2 regions of the Salinivibrio sp. EAGSL genome follow, and region 1 is predicted to be linked to the other one. Evidence: riboswitches for the same ligand, from Rfam matches in the RefSeq annotation. Region 1 holds a riboswitch; the other holds the start of a gene.
What was found. A riboswitch is a leader RNA that binds a small molecule or an ion and turns the genes downstream of it on or off. The one in region 1 is predicted to bind lysine.
Positions count from the first base shown of each region.

Region 2: another riboswitch for lysine. It lies ahead of HLG76_RS02950 (Na+/H+ antiporter NhaC family protein); the one in region 1 lies ahead of lysC (lysine-sensitive aspartokinase 3).

Region 1 covers NZ_JABWMG010000019.1:58,155-73,354, reverse strand. The annotation lists gene metA (homoserine O-succinyltransferase) at 1-876, shown strand, start outside; gene HLG76_RS12265 (sodium:proton antiporter) at 917-2,209, opposite strand; gene metH (methionine synthase) at 2,392-6,051, shown strand; gene lysC (lysine-sensitive aspartokinase 3) at 6,090-7,469, opposite strand; lysine riboswitch at 7,571-7,758, opposite strand; gene HLG76_RS12250 (alanine--glyoxylate aminotransferase family protein) at 7,956-9,089, shown strand; gene HLG76_RS12245 (Wzy polymerase domain-containing protein) at 9,086-10,756, opposite strand; gene uvrA (excinuclease ABC subunit UvrA) at 10,756-13,581, opposite strand; gene galU (UTP--glucose-1-phosphate uridylyltransferase GalU) at 13,722-14,582, opposite strand; gene HLG76_RS12230 (DHH family phosphoesterase) at 14,865-15,200, opposite strand, start outside.
Region 2 covers NZ_JABWMG010000003.1:102,214-117,413, reverse strand. The annotation lists gene cydD (cysteine/glutathione ABC transporter permease/ATP-binding protein CydD) at 1-186, shown strand, start outside; gene cydC (cysteine/glutathione ABC transporter ATP-binding protein/permease CydC) at 179-1,897, shown strand; gene aat (leucyl/phenylalanyl-tRNA--protein transferase) at 1,913-2,626, shown strand; gene HLG76_RS02980 (arginyltransferase) at 2,623-3,348, shown strand; gene infA (translation initiation factor IF-1) at 3,478-3,696, shown strand; gene clpA (ATP-dependent Clp protease ATP-binding subunit ClpA) at 3,791-6,046, opposite strand; gene clpS (ATP-dependent Clp protease adapter ClpS) at 6,092-6,412, opposite strand; gene cspD (cold shock domain-containing protein CspD) at 7,240-7,461, shown strand; gene HLG76_RS02955 (thymidine kinase) at 7,549-8,130, opposite strand; partial or broken gene HLG76_RS02950 (Na+/H+ antiporter NhaC family protein) at 8,241-9,823, opposite strand; lysine riboswitch at 9,912-10,093, opposite strand; gene HLG76_RS02945 (H-NS family nucleoid-associated regulatory protein) at 10,375-10,800, shown strand; gene HLG76_RS02940 (lytic transglycosylase domain-containing protein) at 10,859-11,830, opposite strand; gene HLG76_RS02935 (YcgL domain-containing protein) at 11,841-12,116, opposite strand; gene minC (septum site-determining protein MinC) at 12,385-13,047, shown strand; gene minD (septum site-determining protein MinD) at 13,065-13,877, shown strand; gene minE (cell division topological specificity factor MinE) at 13,879-14,148, shown strand; gene rnd (ribonuclease D) at 14,205-15,200, opposite strand, start outside.

The DNA.
Region 1 (15,200 bases):
CAGACGCGTGCGGTGAGCCAAAACATTCGCCCATTGAAGGTGTTGTTACTCAACTTAATGCCCAAAAAAATTGAAACCGAGACGCAATTTATGCGCTTGCTCTCTAATAGCCCTTTACAGGTTGATGTCGAGCTTTTACGTATTGATAACCGACCCAGTAAAAACACGCCAACGGAACACTTAGACACCTTCTATCGCCAGTTTGAAGCCGTGCGTGAACGCAACTTTGATGGTCTTATCGTCACCGGGGCACCATTGGGCTTGGTGCAGTTTGAAGATGTGATTTACTGGGAGCATTTGCAAGATGTGATGAATTGGGCGCATCAGCATGTTACGTCTACCCTTTACGTTTGCTGGGCGGCTCAAGCGGGTTTAAAGCTTCTTTACGATTTACCCAAAAAAACGCGCAAAGAGAAGTTATCTGGCGTCTATCAGCACCAGGTAAATGAAGCACTGGCTACGCATCCTTTATTGCGGGGGTTTGATGATAGCTTTCTCGCCCCTCACTCGCGGTACGCTGACTTTTCGCCAAGCTTTCTGGACGAACACACGGATCTCGATATTCTCGCCACCTCAGCACAAGCGGGCACTTACTTGGCGGCGACCAAGGATAAACGTAATGTGTTTGTGACAGGTCATCCCGAATATGACTCACATACGCTGCATCATGAATACCATCGCGATCTTGAAGAAGGGATGGAGCCTGTCGTCCCGATTAACTATTATCCTGATGATGATCCGTCTCAACCCCCCTATGTGAGTTGGCGGAGTCATGGGCACTTACTCTTTGCCAATTGGTTGAACTATTGTGTCTATCAGCTGACGCCGTTTAATCTGGCTGAATTTTCACAATCTAACTTTACGCTCGACGAATAGCAAAAAGGCGCCTAATTGGCGCCTTGTTGAGAAAGAGTGTTTATACACGGGGATTATCGATTTTCTCTTGAGCGGCATTGGCTTTATCAACCATTCCTGTCATGGTCGATCCTTGTACGAGAATAGAGAAAACCACCACCGCATAAGTCATGATTAAAATCAGTTCACGGACGTCGATATTCTTCTCAGGGACGACCATCACACCAGCCGGCACTGCCATGGCCATGGCAAGGGCTAAGCCACCTCTTAGGCCTCCCCAACTCAAAATACGAATGGCCCAAGGGTTGTATTGACGAAAGCGATTGAAGCCGAAATAGCAGGCTTTCACACTGAGATAACGGGCGAACAGTACAACGGGTACAACTGCGGCCATAATGATCCAGTCTTCCTTGTGGAAGCTAATCTGTAACAGGCTGACCCCGATCAATAAGAACAGTAAGCTATTCAAAAACTCATCGACCAATTCCCAAAAATGGTCCAGATGATCCTCACTCTCTTTGGAGAAGCCAATAAAGCGAGTCCAGTTACCGATCATAATGCCAGAGACTACCATCGCCAGTGGCCCGGAAACATGCAACATATCGGCGAGCACATACCCCGCGCTAGGAATAGCCAATGTCAGTAGCAGTTCCATGGAATGGTCATTGGTCGCGCAGATCAAACGGTGAAATAGGTAACCCAATATCAGACCGTATAAAATCCCACCGATAGCTTCTTGTAAGAACAATGCGATCGTACCACCGAGTGTCGGATCGCTGTCGCCAAACGCCAAGGTAAAAAGCGTCACGAAAATAACAATCCCGATCCCGTCGTTAAACAGTGACTCTCCCTCGATTTGGGTGGTGATCCGCCTAGGTGCCTGTAGCCGCTTAACAATGGCCAACACCGCGATAGGATCGGTTGGAGAAATCAGCGCCCCAAACAATAAACAATAGATAAAATCAAAAGGAATGCCGATCAGTTGGAAGACGCCCCAAATACCCGCACCAACCAGCGAGACAGAGACCAACAGGCCGCCGAGGACGAGGGTGGTGATTTCCCATTTTTGATCAGAGAAATGGGGAAGCTTGACACCAATACCGCCCGCAAATAAAAGGAAACCGAGTACGCCTTTGAGTAAAAAGGCATCAAAGTGGATATCGGTCAATATTTGCTCTGCCATCGCCTTTAACGGAATGGCTTGGTATTGACCGGCGATCACGATCAAAAGAGAAAGGAGTAGAGAGCTTGCAGTGATCGCGATAGTCGTTTGTACTCGGCTGATTTTACTATTAATAAAGGCGATAAAGATGGCAGCAGCAGCCATGAAACTGAGGATTGCGTAGGTAGACATGCAGCTTCCTAGTACGACGAGGAATGAAAGAGTTACAAAATATTAATAGAAATTGCGCTCAAAACGAACAGCTGAATTGAAATAGATCAAAATTAATCGATATTTATAGACGTCTAGATTTCCAAAATGGCTGTGGTAGGATAAAACTATCGCAATCAGGATGGTGATATCACGGGGTAAGAATGGATCGATTAACACAGCGTCTCTCTACGTGTATTTTGGTGATCGATGGCGGTATGGGCACCATGATCCAAGGCTTAGGACTCGGCGAAGCCGATTACCGCGGCGCACGCTTTAAAGACTGGCATTGTGATGTGAAAGGTAACAATGACCTTTTGGTACTGACGCAGCCTGAAAAAATAGCAGCGTTACACAGCGACTATCTGGCCGCGGGCGCGGACATCATAGAAACCAATACGTTCAACGCGACCCAGATAGCCATGGCCGATTACGACATGCAGGCCATCAGTGCGGAGATAAATTTAGCTGCTGCGCGTCTTGCTCGCGACGTGGCTGACCACTGGACGGCGAAAACCCCAGAAAAACCACGCTTTGTTGCTGGGGTTCTCGGACCCACGAATCGCACTTGCTCTATCTCTCCAGATGTGAACGATCCTGGCTTTCGTAATGTCACCTTTGATCAATTGGTTGAGGGGTATGCGGAGTCCACTGAGGCGTTGATGGATGGTGGTGTTGATCTCATCATGTTGGAAACCATCTTTGATACCTTGAACGCGAAAGCCTGTGCCTTTGCTGTTGAAAAAGTCTTTGATGCCCGAGGTGTGCGCTTACCCATTATGATCTCTGGCACCATCACCGATGCGTCTGGTCGTACGCTCTCTGGGCAAACCACCGCGGCGTTTTATCACTCTTTACGCCACGTCGAACCGCTTTCTTTTGGTTTGAACTGTGCGCTGGGGCCAGCCGAATTGCGTCAGTACGTCAAAGAGCTCAGTGAGATCTGCGAAGGATTTGTTTCGGTTCATCCCAATGCCGGTTTACCCAATGCGTTTGGCGAATATGATCTCTCGCCTGAAGACATGGCAAAACATATCGACGAATGGGCCGCTTCTGGCTTTATTAACCTGGTGGGTGGGTGCTGTGGTACCACACCCGAGCATATTCAAGCGATCAGCGAGGTGGTGGCGAAACATGCCCCCCGTGCGCGCCCCTCTCAGTCTGTGGCATGTCGACTATCAGGGCTCGAACCGCTAACTATTAATGCTGAAAGCCTGTTCGTGAACGTGGGGGAGCGCACCAATGTCACTGGGTCGGCGCGTTTTAAGCGTTTAATCGTCGAAGAACAATACGACGAAGCGCTTGAGGTGGCGTTACAGCAAGTGGAAAACGGGGCGCAAATCATCGATATCAATATGGATGAGGGCATGTTGGATGCACAGCAAGCCATGGTACGTTTTCTCAATCTGTGTGCGGCTGAGCCCGATATTGCTCGGGTACCGGTGATGATTGACTCCTCAAAGTGGGAGATCATTGAAGCCGGACTGAAGTGTATCCAAGGTAAAGGGATTGTGAACTCAATTTCTCTTAAAGAGGGGGAAGCCGCGTTTATTCAACAAGCCCACTTAGTCCGTCGATACGGTGCCGCTGTGATTGTGATGGCGTTTGATGAGCAAGGCCAGGCTGATACACGTGAACGTAAAGTCGAGATTTGCACGCGCGCGTATCACCTGCTGGTTGACCAAGTCGGCTTCCCGCCGGAAGACATTATCTTTGATCCTAATATCTTCGCGGTGGCCACCGGCATTGATGAGCATAATAACTACGCGGTCGACTTCATCAATGCGGTCGCAGATATCAAACAAACCCTGCCGCATGCCATGATTTCAGGTGGCGTGTCTAACGTGTCTTTTTCGTTTCGCGGAAACAACCCAGTGCGTGAGGCGATCCATGCGGTGTTTCTCTACCATTGCATTAAAAACGGTATGGACATGGGCATCGTCAATGCTGGCCAGTTAGCCATTTATGATGATTTGCCTGAATCGCTGCGTGTGGCGGTGGAAGATGTGGTGCTTAACAAAGACGATGGCGCCACGGAACGTTTACTGGCGTTGGCGGACAGCTACCGCGACCGCGGTGAAAACGAAGTGGCAGAAACCGCGGAGTGGCGCAGTTGGCCAGTGGATAAACGGCTTGAACATGCACTGGTTAAAGGCATTACCGAATTTATTGTTGAAGATACTGAGCTAGCTCGAGCGGCGGCGAGTAAACCGTTGGAAGTGATAGAAGGCCCACTAATGGCGGGCATGAATGTGGTGGGAGACTTATTTGGCGAAGGTAAGATGTTCCTGCCGCAAGTGGTGAAGTCGGCGCGGGTGATGAAACAAGCCGTGGCCTATCTTGAACCTTATATCAACGCTGAAAAGCAGCAAGGGCAGACCAATGGCAAGATCTTACTTGCCACGGTAAAAGGCGACGTGCATGACATTGGCAAAAACATTGTCGGCGTAGTGCTGCAATGCAATAACTTCGAGATTATTGATCTCGGTGTGATGGTGCCGACCGATAAAATCCTGTCAGTGGCGCGCGAGGAGCAAGTCGACATTATTGGTTTGTCAGGCCTTATCACGCCGTCGTTGGATGAAATGGTGAATGTCGCCAAAGAAATGGAAAGGCAAGGGTTTGATATTCCGCTATTGATTGGGGGGGCGACCACATCCAAAGCGCATACCGCGGTGAAAATAGAGCAGCATTACCAGGCTCCTGTAGTGTATGTGTCGAATGCGTCACGTGCCGTTGGCGTTTGTGCATCGCTATTATCGCCGGCTCAATATCCGGACTTTGTCGCGCGCTTACAAAAAGAGTATGTGTCAGTACGAGAGCAGCACCAACGCAAGACACCCCGCACTCCGCCTGTCACCCTGGACGCGGCAAGGGCAAACAAATGGCAAACCGATTGGGCCCATTACACGCCGCCCCAGCCGGCGAGGCCGGGCGTCCATGTTTACGATAATGTCTCGATAGCGACATTACGTCAGTATATCGATTGGACCCCTTTCTTTATGACCTGGTCCCTGAGCGGCAAATTCCCGGCGATTTTAGACCACGAGCTGGTGGGTGAAGAAGCTCGCCGTTTGTATGAAGACGCTAATGCTTGGCTCGACCGGTTTGAGCACGAAGGCTTGATCGCCGCAAAAGGGGTGTGTGGTGTCTTTCCTGCCAACAGCCTAGAGGACGATATCGAGGTGTATACTGACACATCACGGCAAACGGTGGGCACGGTACTGAACCATTTACGTCAGCAAACCAAAAAGCCACGCGGCGCCAATTATTGCTTGTCGGACTTTATCGCGCCGAAAACCAGTGGTCAGCCTGATTGGATTGGTGCGTTTGCGGTGACAGGCGGCATTGGCGAGTATGCCTTGGCGGAAAGTTATAAAGTTGCAGGGGATGATTACAACGCGATCATGATCCAAGCGGTCGCCGATCGATTAGCAGAAGCCTTTGCAGAATACCTGCACCAGCAAATTCGGATCTCATTGTGGGGCTATGCGCCCAATGAGACGCTCGATAACGATGCCTTGATCCGGGAGCAATACCAAGGGATCCGGCCGGCTCCGGGTTATGCTGCCTGCCCTGAGCACAGCGAGAAAGGAAAAATTTGGCAGTTGCTCTCGGTAGAAGCGCATACGGGCATGACACTCACCGAAAGCTATGCCATGTGGCCAGGCGCATCTGTGTCGGGGTGGTACTTCTCACATCCTGAATCACGCTACTTTGCGGTGGCGAAGATTCAAGATGATCAACGTGACAGTTATGCGGCGCGCAAAGGGTGGAGCAGCAAAGACGCGGAAAAATGGCTCGGGCCAAACTTAAACGCCTAATGAAAAAAGACCAGCACATCACATGTGCTGGCCTTTTTTTACTCAAATAAGTCAGCGTGTAACCGCTGTACGACATGGGTCGCGTCGTGATCGTCGACCACCACACAGATATTGTGATTGCTGGCACCATAGCAAATCATGCGCAGTTTATATTGAGCAAGCGCACTAAATACCGGCGCTGTCGCGCCCGGTGTGTGATTCATATCGTTACCGATCAGCGCAACAACCGCTAGATTCGCACAGATCTCTACCTGACATAACTGCGTGAGCTCGGCGATGGCAGCCTCCGGCAGCTGCGGTGCGTCACCCTGGGTATGGGTTTGATCCAGCGTCAGAGAGACACTGACCTCCGAGGTCGTGATTAAATCGACTGAGATTTCAAAGCGCGCCAAGATCTCAAACACCTTGGCCAAAAAACCACAAGCATGAAACATGTTTAAGCTGGTCAGTGTCACCATGGTCTGGTTGCGCCTGAGGGCTACGGCACGAAACAGCGGCGCTGAGTGCGCTTGCTCACGGATCCAGGTACCGCCTTGTTCGGGGGCTCTCGCCGCGCCGACAAATACCGGGATATGCTGGCGTACCGCGGGCACTAACGTCGATGGATGGAGGATCTTGGCACCAAAGGTAGCCATTTCCGAAGCTTCGCTAAAGCTAATTTCACTAATAGGACGAGCACGATCAGTCACTCGTGGATCGGTGGTATAAATCCCGGGGACATCGGTCCAGATGGCCAAACTTTCTGCTCCGATCGCCTCGGCGAATAACGCGGCACTGTAGTCACTGCCGCCACGGCCTAAGGTGGTGGTATGCCCGTTCGCATCAGCACCGATAAACCCTTGCGTGACCACTAAATGCGTCGCTAAGCGGGGGAGTAATTGGTTCTGGCACTGAATCTTGGTTTGTTGTCGATCCGGTTGGGCACAGCCGAAGTGACTATCGGTGCGTAATAACGCTCGCGCATCGGCCCTCACCGTGGCCATGCCTCGGCTATTGAGCAAGTGAGTAAAAATATAGGTTGAGATGAGCTCACCACAAGCGACCAACGCATCCGTTAACGCTGTACTGGGGGCAGAGGTTGCGGTATTTGCATAGTCGGCAATCGTTTGGTGCCAGTCATCGACTGCTGTTTGCGTGTCCTGGCAAGCGGGAAGCGCGTTTAATATCGCTTGATGGATAGCGGTGATGGCAACCAGTTTGTCTTGACGGACTTGTGGGTCGTTGATCCCTTGTGCCAGTGCAACCAAGTGATTGGTGACGCCTGCGCACGCACTGATCACCACAAAGCGGGTATGTGGGTTTTGCTCGATAACATCAGCGCTTTGTTGCATGGCATCGATAGTGCCAACGCTCGTCCCGCCAAACTTAGCGACTGAAATCGGTGGTAATGGGTTCACGTCCTTTTCCCCTCTCATCATACAAATGGGTCTTAATCAATTCATTATGGGGAACATCAGAAGTCACATCGTGACCGCTGTAGGGACCGCAAAAAAGAAGGAAGAGCAAACGGCAGGCATGGACTGCCAGAAGCGCTCCACCTGTCTTCCTGTAGGGATGACAAGTGACAGCCTGAAGGATTCAGCCTCCTAGGCCGGCAGCGTTTCGCCCCCAAGCTTACGCCACCTCGGCATTGTCTCCCCTGATTATCATACCTTGGAGTGGGGCTCCGCATGATAACTGCCTGAGAAATGCACCTCTTCTGCATGTTCAGTCCCGGGTTGGTTATCCCGTGAACAGCATTTACATTACGGGCGAGATGACAGGGTGTCAACTGCCTTTTGGTCACGATCAGTGCCTTGGCAAAATTGTCCAGCGATCACACAGTTCACGTGCCAGGCAATAGGGATATGGCGAAAAAATATGCTATAACGGTCATCTGTGTGTACCAACAACAAGGAAAGGTTATGGCACGTTCAATTTCCGATATTCAATCTTTTCAGCCCGTGGCTCGCACGTTAATGGGCCCGGGCCCCTCTGATATTTATCCTGCAGTGCTACAGGCACTCAGCCGTCCGACTGTCGGACATCTTGACCCTTTGTTTATCGCGATGATGGATGAAGTCAAACAACTGCTTCAATATGCGTTTCAAACTGATAACCCTTTTACCCTGGCGATTTCGGCGCCAGGCAGTGCCGGGATGGAAGCTTGCTTTGTCAACTTAGTTGAACCGGGTGAAAAAGTGATTGTCTGTCGCAATGGTGTGTTTGGCGATCGTATGCGGGAAAATGTCGAGCGTTGCGGCGCGACAGCAGTGATGGTCGACGATGCCTGGGGTGCGCCTGTTAGTCCAGAAAAAGTTGAGGCTGCGTTAAAAGCCCATCCGGATGCCAGCACGCTTGCGTTTGTCCATGCTGAAACCTCAACCGGCGCTTGTTCGGATGCGCAAACACTGGCGAGATTGGCGCGGGAGCACGGTTGCTTAACCATTGTCGACGCCGTGACTTCACTCGGTGGCGTGCCATTGAAAGTCGATGAGTGGCAGCTCGATGCCGTGTATTCCGGTAGCCAAAAATGTTTGTCATGTGTCCCTGGCTTATCGCCTGTCACCTTCTCACCGCGTGCTGTGGCTAAAATGCAATCGCGAACCCACAAGGTACAAAGTTGGTTTCTCGATCAAAGCCTGGTGCTTGGTTATTGGAGCGGAGAAGGGAAACGCAGCTATCACCATACCGCGCCGGTCAATAGTTTGTATGCCTTGCATGAGTCTTTATTGCGGCTCTATCAAGAAGGGCTTGAGCATGCATGGCAACGTCATCAAGACATGCATCAACACCTCAAAGCAGGGCTGGATGAGCTCGGTATCACTTTTGTGGTTGATCAGCCTTACCGTTTGCCGCAGCTTAACGCGGTCACTATTCCGGATGGCGTGGACGATGCGGCAGTACGTCAGCACCTGCTCACGACCTATAATCTCGAAATTGGTGCCGGCTTGGGCGATCTCGCCGGTAAAGCGTGGCGCATTGGCTTAATGGGCTACGGGGCACGGCATGAGAATGTGGCGCTGTGTCTGAAAGCGTTAGAAAACGCGTTACGTTAAGGCGTTAAGGTATCGGGCAAGGTATGGCGAGTGGTCCATACTTTGCTTGCTTGCGGGTATAAATAGCGCGCTTCTTGTTGAATATCGCGTGCGCGTTGATGATCACCAATTTGTAACGCAACCTGATACGCATGCTGATAGCCCGAAAAGCGTGGGCGTTGCGCGACTTGACGCAGTAAATCATCCAAATGCTGGTGGCGTGCTACGTCAGATAAGTGCGCCAAATTCGCTTGAAAGTGACGGTCTTGTTGCGCGCGGTGCAGTTTTTGCTGCCACCATGGGTGTTGCTGATACAAGGTAAAACGCTGCGAACTTAATAAGGAATCACGCAGATAGCGATTGGCGAGGTAAACGGATGACAAGCTCAGTAAGGTGACGAGCACCAGCGCCATGATCACACTACGGCTCGCGACACGCTGACTATAACGGTGTGAAAACACGGGATAACGACGATATCGACCGGTTAAGTTGTCTAACCAATATAACCAAATCAATAACAATACCCCGTTAAACCACTGTGTGCCACTGGCTGGATAAATCATCAGGCCGGTCAGTGGTGGCAATACTAAGGCGATCAATATTCTACGTGTTCCTGACGGTGCACGTAGAATACGAAGTGTTAGCGCGGCCAACACCACAAGATAGCCGCAGGCGATAACGAGCCCCCCTTCAAGGAGCCACAGGATTAAAGCACTGGGTAACGTCACCGGGCCGGAATGATTCGGTTGTGAGGCAGACAGTAATAGCAACGTTGACTGACCATTGCCCATGCCCACTCCAAAAAATGGCGTCATTTGCCATTGCTGCCACGCCAGCATCAGTGCGCGCTGATCGTCGGCGGTGAGCCAGTGCCAGTTGTCTTGACCACTGAGACCAAATACCGCCAAAAATGCCCCTGCCGAGATAGCGATCATCCACATACGATGCTGGCGTCGCGAGGCAAACCGGGCTAAATACACTTGTTGTAAGCCAATCGCACACAGGGCGAATAGCAACAGTAAGGGTTGCTCTTGCATCGCCAATATCGGAATCAACACAAGCGGTGTTAACGCGAGTAAGCCTTGGCTAACCGGGTGACGATATCGACCACTGGGCTCTCTGGCCAAAATGTAGGCGGCGAGCGTGACTCCGGTTAACAATAAGGTGTGAGTCACGGCTGGAGGGAGGTGAGGGACCCATTGATCAAACATAAAGGGTGCCATGCCCGGCGGAGGCTGGTTCCCTAATACCGACAATACCGCTAACCAGGAGGCCAACAATAAGACGGCCAGTAGTTTTTGTCGTTGGGCGTGATTAAAAATAAACTGCTGTAGGGCTGAGAAAAAACCAAAGCTTAGCGCTAAAACGATGAGCGCATAGCCACTATTGTGGCCCAGTGCCTGCGGATAAAAATAGGGCATCATCGCCAAGCCGGTCGCAAGTGCCAATGTGCCGGTCAGCCGAGTGGCTCGCCATGTGTGTTGACGGATAACCTCCAAACTGGCGAACCCAAGCGCAAATGCCAAGGTGAGTAATGATAGCGCCGCCGCCGGGTGACGTATGCCTACCAGCGGCAGAGCAACCGAGTAAAGAGGCAGACAAATCAGCCACAATACCGTTAAGGTCACCAAAAAGGGCACCGTCAACGGCTTGCGTATGACACGACTAGGCGGCAGCACTAACGTCATTATCGCTCCAACATTGGCTTGAGGAAGTGGGCCGTGTGACTGCCGATCACATCGACAATCGATTCCGGTGTGCCTTGGGCGATAATTTCACCCCCGCCATTGCCGCCCTCAGGCCCCAGATCGATGATCCAGTCGGCCGTCTTGATCACATCTAAATTATGCTCAATAACCACAATAGTATTCCCTTGCTCACGTAGGCGGTGGAGAACATTGAGCAGTTGTTGAATATCATGAAAGTGTAACCCTGTGGTTGGCTCATCAAGAATATATAAGGTTTTACCGGTATCGCGTTTGGACAGCTCTCGGGCTAACTTCACCCGTTGCGCTTCACCACCAGACAAGGTCGTCGCCGCTTGGCCTAGGCGCACATAGCTCAAGCCAACATCCATCAAGGTTTGCAGCTTACGCTTAATGGCTGGCACTGCATCAAAGAATTCACGCGCGTCTTCCACTGTCATTGCCAGGACTTCATCGATGGTTTTGCCTTTATAGCGTACTTCAAGTGTCTCGCGGTTGTAGCGTTTGCCCTTACACACATCACAAGGGACATACACATCCGGCAAAAAGTGCATTTCTACTTTGATGACCCCATCGCCTTGACAGGCCTCACAGCGGCCACCGCGTACGTTAAAACTAAAGCGACCCACCTTGTAGCCTCGTGCCCGTGCTTCTTGTGTGCCGGCAAACAGTTCACGAATCGGGGTAAAGATCCCAGTGTAAGTGGCGGGGTTTGAACGCGGCGTACGGCCAATGGGGCTTTGATCGATGTCGATAACCTTATCAAAGTGTCCTAGGCCATCAATCTCGGCATACGGCGCAGGATCCGCGGTCGTGGCACCGTTTAATTGCTGGTGGGCGACTTTAAAGAAGGTATCGTTGATGAGGGTTGATTTTCCAGATCCCGACACGCCCGTGACACAAGTGAGTAAGCCGACAGGTAAGTGCAGGTCCACATTTTTGAGGTTATTTCCGGTTGCACCTTTGAGCGTCAACATCTTGTTGGGATCGCGCGGTATCCGTTGTGCTGGCACCGCAATCGCTTGTTTGCCAGAAAGATACTGCCCGGTAAGTGAATGTTCACTGGCAAGAATATCGTCAAGGCTGCCTTCTGCCACGATCTCGCCGCCGTGCGCGCCCGCCCCTGGGCCTATATCGATAATGTAATCCGCGGCACGAATAGCGTCTTCATCATGTTCAACCACCATCACGGTATTGCCCAGATCGCGCAAGTGCTCCAAGGTATCCAGTAAGCGCGCGTTATCTCGTTGATGCAAGCCAATCGATGGTTCATCCAATACGTACATCACACCGACAAGGCCAGCACCAATTTGACTGGCGAGTCGAATGCGTTGGGCTTCTCCCCCGGATAAGGTATCGGCGCTACGTGACAAGTTAAGGTAATTGAGCCCGACATTGACCAAAAAGCGTAACCTGTCATGGATTTCTTTCATCACCTTTTCGGCGATTTTTGCACGTTGGCCGCTAAGCGACAGTTGTTCAAAGAAATCGAGCGCCTGCTGAATGCTGAGCTCACAAATTTCTGGCAGGTTACGGTTATCGATAAAAACATGTCGAGCTTCTTGACGTAAACGCGAGCCACCGCAGCTGGCGCAGGGCTTAGTGGCAATATATTTGGCGAGTTCGTCGCGCACCGCATTAGACTCGGTATCGCGATAACGGCGCTCCATGTTATTGAGGATCCCCTCAAACGGATGCTTACGTACGCGAATATCACCACGATCGTTGACGTATTTAAACTCGATCTCTTTCGGCCCCGACCCATATAAAAGTATATCTTGCATGGTGCCGGAGAGATCTTGCCAGGGCGTTTCCAGATCAAAACCGTAATGCTCAGACAGTGAACGCAGCATTTGGAAGTAATAAAAGTTACGACGATCCCAGCCTCGGATCGCACCACCTGCGAGACTGACCGCAGGGTTTTGAATCACGCGTTTGCGATCAAAGTACTGCTGAACGCCTAACCCGTCACAGGTGCCACACGCACCGGCGGGATTATTAAATGAGAACAAGCGAGGCTCTAGCTCTTGCATGCTGTAACCACAATGGGGGCAGGCAAAGTTAGCAGAAAAAATGATTTCTTCACCGTCGCCGTCCATCCAGCTGATGACCGCACTGCCACCCGTGAGTTCGAGCGCGGTTTCAAAGGATTCAGCTAAACGTTGTTGTTGATCGTCGCGTACTTTAAATCGGTCAACCACCACTTCGATGGTGTGTTTTTTTTGCAGCTCCAGCGTGGGTGGATCGGACAGATCACACACCTCGCCGTTGATCCGCGCACGAATAAACCCTTGAGCAGCGAGGTTTTCAAGTGTTTTTACATGCTCACCTTTTCGGTTTTTGATAATCGGTGCCAGCAGCATTAATTTACTGCCTTCAGGCAGGGCCAACACTTTATCTACCATTTGGCTAATGGTTTGTGCCGCTAGGGTGACATCATGGGTGGGGCAGCGTGGCTCTCCCACTCGGGCGTACAGCAAACGCAGATAGTCATAGACTTCAGTGATGGTGCCAACGGTGGAGCGGGGATTATGTGATGTCGACTTTTGCTCAATCGAGATGGCGGGTGACAGCCCTTCGATATGGTCAACATCGGGTTTTTCCATCAAGGATAAAAATTGACGCGCATACGATGATAAAGACTCAACATAGCGACGTTGACCTTCGGCATACAAGGTATCGAAAGCGAGTGATGACTTCCCTGAGCCAGACAGGCCGGTGATGACAATTAGCTTATCACGGGGGATGGTCACGTTAATATTTTTGAGGTTGTGCGTACGCGCGCCTCTGACGTCGATATTGTCCATTATTATCCTACTACTCAATCAGCTCACTGGTTGGTCGTTGAGTATCGCACAGACACGACCATGACCAAACAAAAAGGCTGTATATTTACACAGCCTTTGCTCGTATCGAAAAACCACTCGCGCCAGTGCACCTGAGGCGACTACGGATTTTTGACGGTTGCCTCATCTTTGTTACTGCTACCGAGGTAGTGATGCTGATAGCAGTGATTTGTGGCCTCAATAAAGCCCTCAACACTGCCACAATCAAAGCGCTCGCCTTTAAATTTATAGGCAAGCACACAGCCTGACTGCGCTTGTTTTAGCAAGGCATCGGTGATCTGCACCTCACCATTTTTACCTGGTGGGGTGTTTTCTAACAGATCAAAGATATCGGGCGTGAGAATATAACGGCCAATAATCGCAAGATTGCTCGGTGCATTACCGGGATCGGGTTTTTCTACCATATTGTCTACGCGGAAAAGGTCATCTTTGATCTCTTGGCCCGCAATCACCCCATATTTATGGGTTTCATCTTCTGGCACTTCTTCGACGGCGACAATGGAGCAGCGGAACTGATTGTAGAGCGCGACCATCTGGTTAAGCACGCCGTTGCCTGGATGAATGCAAAGATCATCAGCAAGGACGACCGCAAAGGCCTCATCGCCGACCAGATCGCGCCCCGTGAGGATCGCGTGTCCTAACCCGCGCATTTCATGTTGGCGAATGTAAGTGAAGGAGGCTTTTTCTATCGTATTACGAATATCGTCCAGCAGTGCTTCTTTATTGGTGCCACTGATTTGATGTTCGAGCTCATAGTTTTTATCAAAATGGTCCATAATGGCATGTTTGCCACGCCCCGTGACGATACACATACCATTGATGCCCGCTTCCAACGCTTCATCTACGCCATATTCAATCAGGGGTTTATTGACCACCGGCATCATTTCTTTCGGCATCGATTTGGTCGCCGGTAAAAAGCGGGTGCCATAGCCAGCCGCTGGGAACAGACATTTTTTAATCATCGTGGATCCTTTGTTTTATCGAGTCGCCATCAGCACGTTAGGCTGTATGTACGCCACTTACCGGCTTGCGAATAAGTGGCCACTCAGCATATATCTTATGAGGCAAAACGTTTTTTATAGAGCAACAGTTTGTTATGGAGCAACAGTTTGTTATGGAGCAACAGTTTGTTATAAAGCAATAGTTTGTTATCGAGCAATAGTTTGCTGGGTTACAGGCAGCGACGCAAGTCGTAAGCATACTCAGGGCGTGATAGCGTGACGGCTTCGGTATTGCTGATCCCGCTATGGCGAAAAATGTGCCATAAACGCGGCGGTAAATGCCGATAAGGCGGTGGCAGGCAAGGCATTGATGCCCGCCGCGGCAGCCCGACCGCCACCGGTAGCAAATTGCTCTGCTAACTGTACCGCGCCAGAGGGACGATTTAACGGCGCGCGGATACTGACCATCCAATCACCGCTCGGCATCGGCGTCAGTACAGCATGCGCACTGTCGGGCGCCTGATTTGCCAGCTGATTGCCTAACATACCACTGATGCGACGCGCCCAAGCAGCATCCGGTAACAGATAAATTTTACCCCCATCTCCAGTGGTTTCAGGCGCTAGCGCTTTCGCTTTATC
Region 2 (15,200 bases), on a different contig from region 1:
GCTGCCACTCAAGCTAAAACCTGCATCCAGGTCTCTCACCGTCTAGATGCACTGGCTAACAGTGATCAAGTCTGGTTGATGGCCGACGGAAAGCTGGTTCAACAAGGCCAGTATCATCAATTAGCGCACACAGGGCCGCTGGCAGAGATGCTGGCTTCAGCCGATAGGAGAAATCTTGATGCGTGAACTCCTGCCGTATCTACGCTTGTATAAACGTCATTGGTTTGGCTTAAGTTTGGGCATTGTCCTCGCGTTTGCCACTTTATTTGCCGCCATTGGCTTGCTCACTCTCTCTGGCTGGTTCATTGCCGCAGCGGCAGTGGCCGGTATCGCAGGCATCGCCACCTTTAACTATATGTTGCCAGCCGCGGGCGTGCGTGGGTTTTCTATTGGGCGCACCTTTGGTCGCTGGGCGGAACGTGTGGTCAGCCATAACGCTACTTTCAAGTTGCTTGCTGATCTCCGCGTGTCGTTTTTCCGTAAATTGGCGCCGTTAGTCCCCGACCATCGTCTGAATATGCGTGATGGTGATTTGCTTAACCGCATGGTGGCGGATGTCGACGCCATGGATCATGTTTATCTACGCCTTATTAGCCCCATGATTGTGGGTGTACTGGGCGTATTAGCCGTGAGCTTATTCTTGGGCTGGTTTGATCCGACGCTTGGTATTGCCTTGGGTCTGAGTTTGCTGGTACTGCTTGTCAGTCTACCGATCGTTTTCTATCGTCTGGGCAAGGATCAGGGCCGAGATCAACTAGAACAAAATGCCGCAACCCGCGTTGCCCTGCTAGATTGGCTGCAAGGCCATGCAGAATTAGCCTTATTTGGCGCTCGTGAGCGATATCGTGCGCGCATTGACGACAGCGAACAAGCGATGCTCAACGCGCAAGCGAATATGGCCCGTATCACAGGATGGGCTAACGCCGTGCTAATCGCAGCCACCGGACTCACGTTAGTCTTGATGATTTGGCTGGCAGCCGATGGCGTTGGCGATCGTGCACCAGGCCCCCTCATCGCCATGGTAGCGTTTACGACCATGGCAAGCTTTGAGCTGATGATGCCGATTACGGCAGCTTTCCAATATTTAGGCAAAACGCTCACGGCCGCAAAACGGCTCAACGCCATCACAGAACGCCCACCCAGTGTTCCTTTCCCTCTCGATGGCCACAAAGGACCGGTAACAGGATCAATTGGCTTGAATAAGGTGAGCTATCAATACCCTGGGGCGGCACAAGAGGCGGTATCAAGGGTCTCGCTGGACATCACAGCAGGGCAAACCGTCGCGCTATTAGGTCGTACAGGTTGTGGTAAGTCGACCCTTATGAGCTTGCTGACGCGTGCATGGGATCCGACTCAGGGGCAAATTACACTCGATGGTGTTCCGTTGAGCGAGTGGGATGAGTCTAGGTTACGTGATGCTATGTCTGTGGTGACGCAACGGGTTGATCTCTTTAACGGCTCACTCCGCGATAATCTCATTCTCGCCCGTCCAAATGCCTCAGACTCGGCATTATCTCAGGCATTGACGCAGGTCGGGTTAGCGCGCCTATTAGAAGGGCAAGGCTTAGACACCTGGCTAGGCGATGGTGGACGCCAGTTATCAGGCGGTGAGCGCCGTCGTTTAGGTATCGCGCGTGGTTTATTGCATTCGGCCCCGATTATGCTCTTAGATGAACCGACAGAAGGCTTAGATGTGCAAACTGAAGCCGAAATCCTGTCTTTATTGAAAACCCATTGCCAAGATAAAACAGTGGTGCTCATTACCCATCGTCTTGTTGGCTTGGAGCAGATGGACACTGTCTGCTTAATGGATGCCGGTCAGATTGTTGAACAAGGGACGCATCAGTCATTGATCGATGCCAATGGACGCTATGCACAATTGATGCATCGGCTGTAAATCAGAGAGCACACGATGACCCTCTATTTGCCTCCTTTAGCGCAACATGACGTTCGTTTTCCTCCCGTCACCGAGGCGCTAGATCATCCCGATGGCTTGCTTGCCATCGGGGGGGATCTTAGCCCTGCTCGGCTAATGTCTGCGTATCGCAATGGGATTTTCCCGTGGTTTGGTGAAGATGACCCGCTGTTATGGTGGTCACCCAGTGAGCGGGCCATCATTCAGCCAACCGAGTTTCACGCCAGCAGAAGCTTACAAAAAGCAGCGAGAAAGTCCGGAATGACGGTTACCTTGAATCAGGCCTTTGAGCGCGTTATTGCTATCTGTGCCGAGATTCGAGGGCCGGAGCAAACTTGGATCACGCACGAAATGCAAGCGGCCTATTGCCAGCTTCATCATCAAGGTGATGCCCACAGCGTGGAAGTATGGCAAGGCAATACATTAGTCGGCGGATTATACGGTGTGTCGGTGGGGGCCATTTTCTGCGGTGAGTCCATGTTTTCAAGCACAACGAATGGGTCTAAATTCGCGCTGTGGCAATTCAGCCAATATTTTGCTCACCAAGGAGGGCAATATATTGATTGCCAAATGATGACACCCCATTTAGCGTCATTAGGTGCGCAACCTTGGTCACGTCATACGTTTATCGACGCGCTTCACGCACATCGTGACCGCCCTATTGCTGATGGCTACCCACCGCAACGTCTTGCCGATTGGAGAATAACATGAGTGTTGGAATCCAAGTTGGTGTCACACCAGGCGCTGATTGCCAGTATCTTACTGATCAAACTGAGCAACTCGCGGTGGTGATGTCTCCAGAATACCATCAACGCGAACGTTATGGCGCGCTGTTAGCGGCAGGCTTTCGGCGAAGCGGTCATCTCATCTACCGTCCTCATTGCCCTTCTTGTCAGGCTTGCCAAGCGTTGAGAGTCGATGTCGACCATTACCGCCCATCAAAAAGTCAAAAGCGGCATCGCAGCCAGCTCAAGCGCCTCACTATGCACGTCAGTGACCAGTTAGATGACCACTGGTTCGAGTTGTATGACCGCTATATTACCGCCCGTCACTCAGAGGGCAACATGTACCCGGCCAAACGGCAAGACTTCTTAGATTTTATCCATAGTGATTGGCTAACCCCGCGCTTTATTCATCTGTATCAAAATGAAGAACAGCGTTCACGCTTGATCGCCGTGGCAGTGATCGATGTGGTGGATGACGGCCTTAGTGCCTTATATACGTTTTTTGACCCCCAGCACCGATTTTCATTAGGACGTGTGAGTATTCAAGCGCAACTCCAGCTAGCAAAATCGATGCAGTTACCTTGGCTGTATTTGGGCTACCAAATCGATGCCTGCGCCGCGATGCGCTATAAAGCGGACTATTATCCCCACCAACGCTTTATTAATCAGCAGTGGCGGGCCTTTTCCTGGCCAGTTATTCCACAATAGTCGCTATTTTTTCTAGCAAGGTGCGCCCCAACAGGGTAAAATTCGCACCCGAACTTTACAGACTTTCAGAATAGAGGCATTATCTGTCGGTCAAAAAATTGGCTATCAGAATAAGCCTAAGAGGATTCAATGGCAAAAGAAGACGTAATTGAAATGCAAGGCACCGTATTGGATACGCTGCCTAACACTATGTTCCGCGTAGAACTAGAAAACGGTCACGTGGTGACTGCCCACATTTCAGGCAAGATGCGTAAGCACTACATCCGCATCCTGACCGGCGACAAAGTCACTGTTGAAATGACCCCTTACGATTTGTCGAAAGGTCGCATCGTTTTCCGTTCGCGTTAATCCTCCGAACGCGGTCAAAAAAACCCGGCTCTCAGGCCGGGTTTTGCTTTTGGTGAACGCTTGCTTTAATGAACACTTACGTGAGCAACTGCCGTTACGCGGGCTCCATTTGATCACTGAACTGGAAGTCCAAGCGGTTATTTTTCAATACCACTCGAACCGTTCCTCCATTGATCAAACAACCAAAGAGCAGTTCGTTCGCTAATGGTTTTTTCAGATTATCTTGAATCACACGCCCCATCGGTCGCGCACCCATCGCCTTATCGTAGCCCTCTTCTGCCAACCACTGTTTGGCTTCCGATGTCACTTCGAGTGAAACACCTTTAGCATCCAGTTGCGCTTGCAGCTCAACAATAAATTTATCCACCACTTGCAAAATGACCTGCTCATCCAAGTGATTGAACCAGATGATATTGTCGAGACGATTACGGAACTCAGGTGAAAATACCTTTTTAATTTCCGACATTGCATCATGGCTGTGATCCTGCTGAATCAAACCGATGGACTTACGTACCGTTTCCGCCACCCCGGCGTTGGTTGTCATCACCAAGATAACATTACGGAAATCGGCTTTGCGGCCATTGTTGTCAGTCAGTGTGCCATTATCCATGACTTGGAGTAACAAGTTAAACACGTCAGGATGCGCTTTCTCGATCTCATCAAGCAGCACCACACTGTAAGGATGCTTAATCACCGCATCCGTCAGCAGGCCGCCTTGATCGTAGCCAACATAACCTGGTGGTGCACCAATCAAGCGGCTGACGGTGTGACGCTCCATGTATTCGGACATATCAAAACGTTGGAGTTCAATGCCCATGGCACGCGCAAGCTGCACGGTCACCTCTGTTTTGCCCACACCTGTTGGCCCAGCAAACAAGAACGACCCCACGGGTTTGTTATCATCACCCAAGCCGGCACGACTGAGTTTAATCGCCTCTGACAATGCCGTGATCGCAGTATCTTGCCCAAACACCAACATCTTAAGTTTGTCGTCTAGCGACTGCAGCACATCTTTATCGGAAGAAGATATCGACTTCTCCGGGATCCGTGCCATTTTTGCAATCATGGTTTCAACATCAGGCACGTTGACGGTTTTTTTACGCTTACTCGCAGGTGCCATTCGGCATCGCGCGCCCGCTTCATCAATCACGTCAATCGCCTTGTCAGGAAGGTGGCGCTCATTGATGTATTTTGCCGACAACTCAACCGCCGCACGAATCGCTTTGTTGGTATACCGCACTTCATGATGAGCTTCGTATTTCGGTTTCAAGCCCATCAAGATCTTGGTGGTATCGTCGATAGACGGCTCCAACACATCAATTTTTTGGAAGCGACGCGCCAATGCACGCTCTTTCTCAAAGATAGAGCCGTACTCTTGGTAGGTTGTCGAACCAATACAACGTAACTTACCGCTGCTCAGTAGCGGCTTGATCAAGTTTGCAGCATCGACTTGGCCGCCACTTGCCGCACCCGCGCCAATGATAGTGTGGATCTCATCAATGAAAAGTACGGCATGATCTTCTTTCTCAAGCTGCTTTAAAATTGATTTAAAGCGTTTCTCGAAATCACCGCGATACTTGGTCCCCGCCAAGAGCGAGCCAATATCTAGCGAATAGATGACGCAGTCTTTAATGACATCGGGCACTTGGCCTTCGACAATGCGCCACGCCAGCCCTTCGGCAATCGCTGTTTTTCCCACGCCGGCTTCCCCCACCAGCAATGGATTGTTCTTGCGACGACGGCACAGCACCTGAATGGTTCGCTCAAGCTCTTTGTCACGACCAATCAAGGGATCTATGCCACCGACGCGCGCCAACTGGTTTAGGTTGGTAGCAAAGTTTTCTAAGCGATCTTCACCTGGGTCGGCGCCCGCTTCTTCTGTCCCCATATCGCTACTGGGAAGATCTTCACCGTCGTCTTTGGTGGTGCCGTGGGAGATATAGTTCACCACGTCTAAGCGGCTGACATCATTTTTCTTCAACAAATAAGCCGCATGCGACTCTTGCTCACTGAAGATAGCGACAAGCACGTTCGCACCACTGACTTCGCTGCGCCCCGATGACTGAACATGGAACACGGCCCGTTGCAAGACGCGCTGGAAGCTCAACGTGGGTTGTGTTTCTCGCGACTCATCATCCGCCGGGATCAGCGGTGTGGTTTGTTCAATAAACGCGTCGAGTTCTTTGCGTAGCGCCTCCAGATCAGCTCGGCATGCCACCAGCGCTTCATGCGCCGCCGCATTTTCGATTAACGCGAGAAGCAGGTGCTCCACCGTCATAAATTCGTGGCGTTTTTCACGCGCACGTGCAAACGCGCCGTTCAAACTTGCTTCAAGTTCTTTGTTAAGCATAAAGGCACCTCCCTCAAAAACCGCGCTAAAGCGTGATGAAGCAGCTTACGCTTTCTCCATCGTGCACAGTAGCGGATGGCCATGCTCTTTGGCATACATCATTACCTGTGCCACTTTCGTTTCAGCGACCTCGGCAGTAAACACACCGCAGACCGCTTTTCCTTCATAGTGCACCGCCAGCATGACTTGTGTCGCTTTGTCCACATCCATGGCAAAAAACGTCTGGAGCACTTCGATAACAAACTCCATGGGAGTGTAGTCATCATTGTTGAGCACCACCTTGTACATCGATGGCGGTTGTAACTTAGTTTTTTCTGACGCCTCAAGCTCTGCGTCAGGCAAACCCCATTGATTCCAATTACTCATAACCACTTCAATGCATTGTTAGGGTATCAAGGCTCATTGTGTGGCGGGGCAGCACTGCCATCCACGAATCCCGTCCACCTGTCTTTAAAGTTAAGCTACAGATTGTATTCCAGCAACCTTTTCAATGCGAACATCGTTTGTCTGAGCAATTGTTAATCATGGTAGTGCTTTATCGTTGCACATATATATAGGGTGAAACACGCAAATTCGTTCACTGACTATGCCAAAGCCCATGAAAATGTGTTACCAACCGGGTGCCTGTATGCGTGCACAAAAAAAAAGGCAGACATACACCTACCCGATGGGCTATCACCACGCAAGCAGGATCATATGTTCGCTTATCCTGTGTTCTTTCTTCTTACAATTATTCAATAAACCTTCATGTTTACGCATTTGGCGCTAACACTCATTCGTAAACTCGATACCGCGCCGGCAAACAACGTCAAATCACAACAAAAAAACAAAATTCTCAAACAAAATATTATTAAACAATGTGTTATATAAAACAAACCATAAAAACAACACTTATCACGAGCGAAAAAGCATCGATAACAGTCCGACATTCATGCAAATGACATGTCTGTTCTTTAATGAATTATCGTCACTCCCTCACACTTTTTCGATTTATTATTACATTCTTGTTATATGTTATAGCCAGCGCTTGACTGCCTAAAAGTATCTACTAAAGTGGATTGTGTGGTAGGTAAATGACCAAGCTGGCTTCGGTCAGTCTGCGCTAGGGGGAATCCCAAGCTCAAGGCTAACCAGAAGGTGACAAGGCGTTTATCACGAGGTATGCAAAGTTTGATGCAAGAAGGATGTGTCGCATGGAAACTGGTACAGTAAAATGGTTTAACAATGCAAAAGGATTTGGCTTTATTTGTCCAGGAGAAGGGGAAGGAGACGTATTCGCTCACTACTCTACGATTCAAATGGATGGATATAAGACATTAAAAGCGGGGCAAACCGTCAGCTACGAAGTCGAGGAAGGACCTAAAGGCTACCATGCCAGCCAAATTGTGCCAGTCGATCAAGAGGCAGTGAAATAGCACTGATCCCGATCGGCCAAATTGAAGAAAAGGCGAGCTGTTGCTCGCCTTTTTTGTCTTTTCAGTGTGTCACACCGGTTCCATTGCTCAGAGCAGTCCGAGCATCTGCTTGTAGTGGCGACGACAAACAGAGACATAACGTTCATTGCCCCCAATCACAACCTGATCGCCATCTGCAATCGCGTTGCCTTCAGCGTCTTGCCGAATGACACGACTGGCTTTACGTCCACAATGACACACAGTTTTAAGCTCCACCAATTTGTCAGCCCACGCGAGTAAGTACTGTGACCCTTCAAACAATTCACCACGAAAATCGGTACGCAAACCATAACATAGGACAGGGATCCGCAATTTATCCACGACATCGGTCAGTTCCAGTACTTGCTGCTTGGTTAAAAACTGGCTCTCGTCAATTAACAAACAGTCGACTTTGTCCTGAGATAAAATGGCCGCCACATGCTCAAACAACGACGTTTGGTTGTCATACAGATGTGCATCCGCGTCCAGGCCTATACGTGAACTTATTTTACCTTGCCCGTAGCGATTATCGATCGCGGCGGTGAACAGTAAAGGCTGCATCCCACGCTCTTGATAATTGAACGCAGATTGCAACAAGGTGGTCGATTTACCGGCATTCATTGCCGAATAGTAAAAATATAACTGGGCCATAACTGTCTCTACACGTAACGCCCTACTTCAGGGCCAACATCATTCAATACACCGGCATGCTACCGAACCCGCAGAAAAAGAAAAGCCCCGTTTATGCGGGGCTTGAAGGACTATCCTTTCAATTGACAGGGCCGCTTTTTAAGCCAAAGTAACCCCGAGCACAAAAGAATGAACGCCAGCGTCGACGCGGCTAATGACCATAACAAAGAGGCGGTAAAGCCAAGCACTAAGAGCCAAATGTCGCAACGACTGCGCCCCCGATTGCATAAGGTAGCTGCGTGGCGACGTGGTCAATATGCCCACAGCGCGCCCCTGTTGAGGATAAAATAGTGGTATCTGAGATAGGAGAACAATGATCGCCAAATACAGCACCGGCTAATACCGCAGACAGCATCGGCAACATCAGCGCAATATCCGTCGCTGCCGCAAGATCCCCCGCAATCGGGAGCATAATACCAAATGTGCCCCACGACGTGCCCGTGGCGAATGCCATCACTGCCGCCAATAAAAATAAAACCACAGGTAACAATTGAGCAGGTAGGTTACCTTGCACTAACGAGGATAAATATTTACCCGTTTGTAAATCACCAATGATATGGCCAATCGACCAAGCAAATAGCAATATAAGAATCGCACCAAACATTGATTTAGCGCCGACCCATAACGTCTTCGCAATATCGGGCTTAGCAATGCCTTGTTTAACCGTCATCACTAGCGCAACAAACAGGCCGGCCAGTCCGCCCCACAGTAATGACATGCCGACGTCGGTATTCTCAAACGCTCCCAGTATAGAGAATGCATGATGATCAGCGGCTAAAGATTGCGCACCGGTGTAAAGCATGGCGCTAATCGTGGCGATCACTAGCACGACTATCGGGGCCACCAGATCCGCTACACTGCCATTTTCACTTTCTTCGATGCCTAAATCATCGCAAATATCAGCACAATGTTCGCTTTCATCACCTAATCGGCTGCCTTTTTTTGCTTGGTATTCAAATTGGCGCATGGGGCCAATATCAAGCTGAAACCAGACCACGGCAAACACTAACAGCAGCGCAAAAATGGCATAAAAGTTCATCGGAATCATGATGACAAACGCACCCAGTGCGGTGTAATCGGTAACACCATGCGCAACCAAGATAGAGCCAATAACGGTAATGATATAGGCTCCCCAGCTGGAAGCCGGTGTAATCACACACATAGGCGCCGCTGTCGAGTCGAGAATATAGGCAAGTTTTGCCCGTGAAACATGAAAACGATCCGTGACTGGGCGAGAAACGGCCCCCACCGCTAAGCTATTAAAGTAATCATCAACAAAGATGAATACCCCAAGAAAAGCAGCCAGTAACTTCGCACCACGTTTACTCTTAATCCGGCTTTGTGCCCAATTCGCAAACGCGCGCGTCCCCCCTGATAAGGATAATAACGCGGTAATCATGCCCAATAATATTAAAAAGGCGAGGATACTCAAGTTCCAGCTGTTTAAACCGCCATCAGCGATAAATAAGCCAGTGATCACGTCCAGTAAATACTGACTAGCGGGCACAAGTGAAAAATCCGTCAGTAATACGGTGCCAAGGATTATCCCCATACCCAACGACAATAAGACACGTCGAGTTGCAATCGCGAGACCCAAGGCCAGCAACGGAGGAAGCAGTGATAAAGCGGATGAAGAAAAGTCTGTTAAGTTCATGATCTCAATATCAACCAGGTGGTTGGAGATCTACTGCAGAAACGAAGACGGTAAGGCGTGGTATTACACGGCAAACAACTTGCCTCCTACATACAGTAGCGCTCCATAGTGTGTTTCTAAGTACTATGGCAGTGCTGCCCCTATTCGGTAACAGCCCCAGCTCAATCGGTGTGATGACCTGATTGGCTTCGGCATTGTTTCCTTTTATGCGCCCTCATCGGTATCACCCTCTTGCGCATGACTCATAAACAACGCACCTCTACGTTAAGCGAAGTGCATTCTACACATCGTGCTCACTATCGCAACTGTTTATGTTTGAAAAATCATCGGCTCGTTGTCAGGCGTTCTATTCCTTTTCCATGCCAATGATAAACGACGCGCATTCTATTTTTTTAGACACAAGAATCAAAACGCCAATAAAACTATACGCTAGGATTGCGAATAACTTGCAAATAATGAACAATGTGGCGTATTAATATATGTAATATTGTATATTTCATTTATACTGCTATCATCCTTCTATTAACAAATAAATTAAACAGGAACCAATAATGTCTGATGCAATGAAAGCGTTACTCAACCTGCGTAGCTTACGCGCTCTTGCCAAAGAGATGTCAACCGAGCAACTAAACGAAGCGTTAGAGAAACTACATACCGTGGTTGAAGAACGTAAAGAAATTGATCGCGAAGAAGAAGCAAAAGAACAAGAGCGTTTAGAAAAGCTAGAGAAATACCGCGAAATGTTAGTGGCCGATGGCATTGAGCCAGAAGAGCTCATGAAGCTATTAGGTGGCAGCACTAAAGCGAAAACACCAGGAAAGCGCGCAGCACGTCCAGCTAAATACCAATATACTGATAATGACGGTTCACATAAAACATGGACAGGTCAAGGCCGTATGCCTAAGGTTATTCGCGAAGCGACGGAAAGTGGTTCTGCAACACTCGACGATTTCCTCATCCCTGGTCAAGAAGCATAAACTTTTTACCAAGGAAAAAGAAAAAAGAGGCCAAGGCCTCTTTTTTTGTTATAGGGTATCAATCAAATTTAATTCTATCGGCTAAATGACTAACCGCCAGAGCAAAGTAATGCGAGCGGTTCCACTTCAATAAGCTTTGATAATTATTGTAGACCAAATACGCTCTCCCCTTTTCATCATCAGGCTGAATGAGCCATGCTTTGATGTCGACCTTGGGTAACGCTTGGCCGTTCATGCGTCTTACGCCTTTCGTCTGCCAGTCACTTAACAATAAGCCCTTGTCTGCTCCGGTACCGAGTAGAGACCGATCAAGCTGTTCTGGAACTTCAACTTGCCGACCCCATGTGTAGGTATCATCCCAGCCAGCTTGTTTCAGATAATTCGCTGCCGATGCAAAAACATCGGCCTCCGTTTGCCAAATATCCTTTTTACCATCTTGGTTGCCATCCACAGCATAATTAATAAACGAACTGGGCATAAACTGAGATTGCCCCATTGCTCCCGCCCATGATCCTTTCATGTCTTCGGGGGCAATATGACCTTGCTGTAATATTGTCAGTGCTGCCATGGTTTCTTTACGGAAAAAAGCTTCTCGACGGCCATCAAATGCCAATGTCGACAATGCCTCAATCACATTATAACTGCCTTGGAGCTTACCAAAGTTACTTTCAACGCCCCACAGGGCAACAATAAAACGTGGTTGCACCTGGTATTGTTCACCCACTTTTTTTAATGCGTCATAATGCTGATTGTAGAGCTTTTTCGCTTGCGCCACTTTCCAGTCTGGTACCGCTCGAGGAATATACTCGTCTAAAGTAAGGCGCCGCTCGGGTTGATTTCGATCTGAGCTCACCGCACGTTCATGATATTCAATCCCGTCAAACGCTCGCTCGAGCAATGCATCGCTAATCCCTGCCTCACGAGCTTCATCTTTTAATGAGGCCACATATTGTTCAAATCCTGGCTTGGCCATCACTGGGCTAACGATTAATGCAGCCGCCATACAGGCTGAAATCATACCTTTGCGCATAGTCTTCCTTTTACAGTTTTTCGTTTCTATTACGAATAGCCTGCAGCGCTACGTCCGGAGGTGGGGGCAGCTGTACAAAAAACCCCTCCTCTTGCAGGCTTTGCTTTACCTTGGTGATATTGACCACCGCAAGCTTTTCACGCTTGTCTAAGTCAATCATCATTGCGAACTCTGGTTGCCCAAAGCTGTTCATCAGCGCCTCTGGCACATCATCAAATTTATCTTTCTCTGCAAGATAAAGATAGGTGCCTTCTTTCTTTTTGCTTCGATAAATTGCGCAATACATCTCAAAAGTCCTCACGAGCATGCCATAAAACAGGCGATAAATTGTCATCCTCGGGCAAAGGTTTGTTAAACTTTACCGCAAAGTGTATCAAAACACGTATTTGCGGTGGTTTCTCACTATAAAGCTAAAAAACATCATTAAAACGAGAAATCTGACTCGAAAAGCAAACCTTGCTTGCCGCATCCGTGCTGTGAATATACCATGCTATTCAACGTCTGATAATGCGCGTCTGACTCGTGTTTTAACGACAGAACCGGGATCGAATCACATGCTTAAACAACCGGAGTTGAAAGGCTCTACTTTCACCCTATCCGTCCTCCATCTTGTTGACGATAACTTCGCCGCGGCGGCTGATGTGCTGGCCGAGAAGGTCACTCAAGCACCTGGTTTTTTTGAAGGTGCCCCCGTTGTGGCTGATGTTCAACGCCTTTCTCAATGTCCTGACATCAGTGCGTTAAAGCGCTGTTTACAGGCAACGGGAATGATTCTTATCGGACTGACTGGGGTCACGCACAACCATACACGCCAACTTGCGCTAGATTCGGGACTGGCCGTGCTTAAATCAAGTAAGCAGTCACGGATCGCAGATCCGATACAAACGCCAGCAAAAGTGGTCACCGCGCCTGTTCGTTCCGGCCAGCAAATTTATGCTAAAAACGCAGATTTGGTCATCTTGAATCATGTTAGCGCCGGGGCAGAAGTGATTGCCGATGGCAGCATTCATATTTATGGCGTGCTACGAGGCCGAGCAATTGCCGGCGCATGCGGACAAAAACAAGCACGCATTTATTGTCAGAACCTTCAGTCAGAATTATTGTCAGTGGCAGGTAGCTATTGGCTGAATGATAAGATTCCACCAGAACATGTTGAGCGGCCAGCCATGGTGTCGCTTAATCAAGAAAGCTTACAGATTGACCCCCTCACGCTATAACAGAATAAGGACGAGGAATGGCACGAATTATTGTAATTACTTCCGGCAAAGGTGGCGTGGGAAAAACCACCTCAAGTGCAGCATTAGCGACCGGATTAGCATTAACAGGCAAAAAAACAGCGGTTATCGATTTTGATATCGGTTTACGTAACCTGGACTTGGTGATGGGGTGTGAACGCCGTGTTGTCTACGACTTTGTTAATGTCATTAATGGTGAGGCGAATCTCCATCAAGCATTGATTAAAGATAAACGAGTAGAAAACTTGTTTATTCTACCCGCTTCTCAGACACGCGATAAAGATGCGCTGACCAAAGAAGGGGTTGAACGTGTTTTAAAAGACATGGACGAGCTTGGTTTTGAATACATTATTTGCGACTCTCCTGCGGGCATCGAGGCTGGCGCATTAATGGCGCTGTATTTTGCTGATGAAGCAATTGTCACTACCAATCCTGAAGTGTCATCTGTGCGCGATTCTGACCGTATTCTTGGTATTCTTGACTCTAAATCACGCCGCGCAGAAAACGGTGAGGAGCCGGTTAAACACCATTTATTAGTCACTCGTTATAACCCTGCACGTGTGACCAATGGCGAAATGCTAAGTGTCGAAGACGTTGAAGATATTCTACGCATTCCTCTGCTGGGCGTGATCCCGGAAAGCCAGTCGGTATTACACGCCTCGAACAAAGGTGAGCCTGTTGTGCTTGACCAAGAGTCTGACGCAGGCCAGGCCTACGAAGATGCCATCGCTCGTTTGCTGGGTGAAGAGCGCCCCTTCCGCTTTATTGAGGAAGAGCGTAAAGGTTTCTTAAAACGCTTATTTGGAGGCTAATGTGGCATTGCTAGAATTCTTCCGGCCCACTAAGAAAAAGTCCGCCAACATCGCGAAAGAGCGTTTACAGATTATTGTTGCCGAGCGTCGTAGTGCCGATAGCCCTGCTCCAACCTATCTGCCTCAGCTTAAGCAAGATATCTTAGATGTCATCCGGAAATATGTCGATATTGCGCCAGACCAGGTATCGGTTAGCCTCGAGCAAGGGGATGATGATCTGTCTGTTTTAGAGCTAAATGTGACGCTCCCCGAGGAGGGAAAGGACCACTAATACGGCCCCTTTTTCTCAAAAACACGAAAGCGGTGCACAAGCACCGCTTTTTAGGTTTAGGCGGTTGGCTTTTTGGGAATAACCGCTAACAGAGCATAGCCAATTAACGTGTAACGCCATCCTTTTGCTAATTCGGGGCGTTTCTCTTCTTGGCAATCGTCTCGCCATACCCAAGTAATCAGCTGATTCAGCTGCTTTTTGGAGCCAATAAACTCTGGCGCTAATCCAGCGTTATCAGCCGCTTCTTGCACTTTTTCTTTAATTGCTTTGATCACCGCTTTATAGCCTGGTTCATCGACCAATCGTGTCAGCGCTGGCGGGCATTTATCCGCAGTCATCTTGTCAGCCTGTTTTGCGATTTTTATCAGTGTTTGTGCATGATAGCGAATTTCAAAGCGATCAAACCCATGTTCCTGCATTTGTTCTACTGTACGTATATCGTATCGCGCCATTTTCCAAAGGTGCTGTTCTTTGACGATAAAATTAAGCGCCATGTCACGACGTCGTGCCTCTTTGGCTCGCCATTTTGCCAACGCTTGCAATACTGCCAATTGTTGTGGATTCAACTGCCAAGCATATTTAATCTCTCGATAGACGGCATCATCCGCCTTTGGCTGCTGTTTTTTCAGGCAAAGCAGTGCGCACTCCTCGACGATAGCATCTTGCCACGGTGTCTGCGCTAAGGCGTCAGACAACGCCTGATAAAGTGGCATCAAATAGTAAACATCTGCTGCGGCGTAGTGCTTTTGCTTGTCGGTCAGTGGTCGTGCACACCAGTCAGTGCGTGACTCACCCTTGTCCAGCGCCACACCGACATAACGCTCAACTAAACTTGCAAACCCTTCCGATACACCATGGCCTAAAAATGCTGCCATGATTTGGGTATCAATCATTGGTGTCGGTAGCGCACCCGCATGGTGTAGAAACACCTCTAAGTCTTCACTGCTCGCATGTAGCACCTTGGTCACGCTGACGTCGGCCATTAGTGCCCACAAAGGCGATAAATCGTCAATCGCGATAGGATCGACCAGCGCGAGGCACTCCCCGTCATA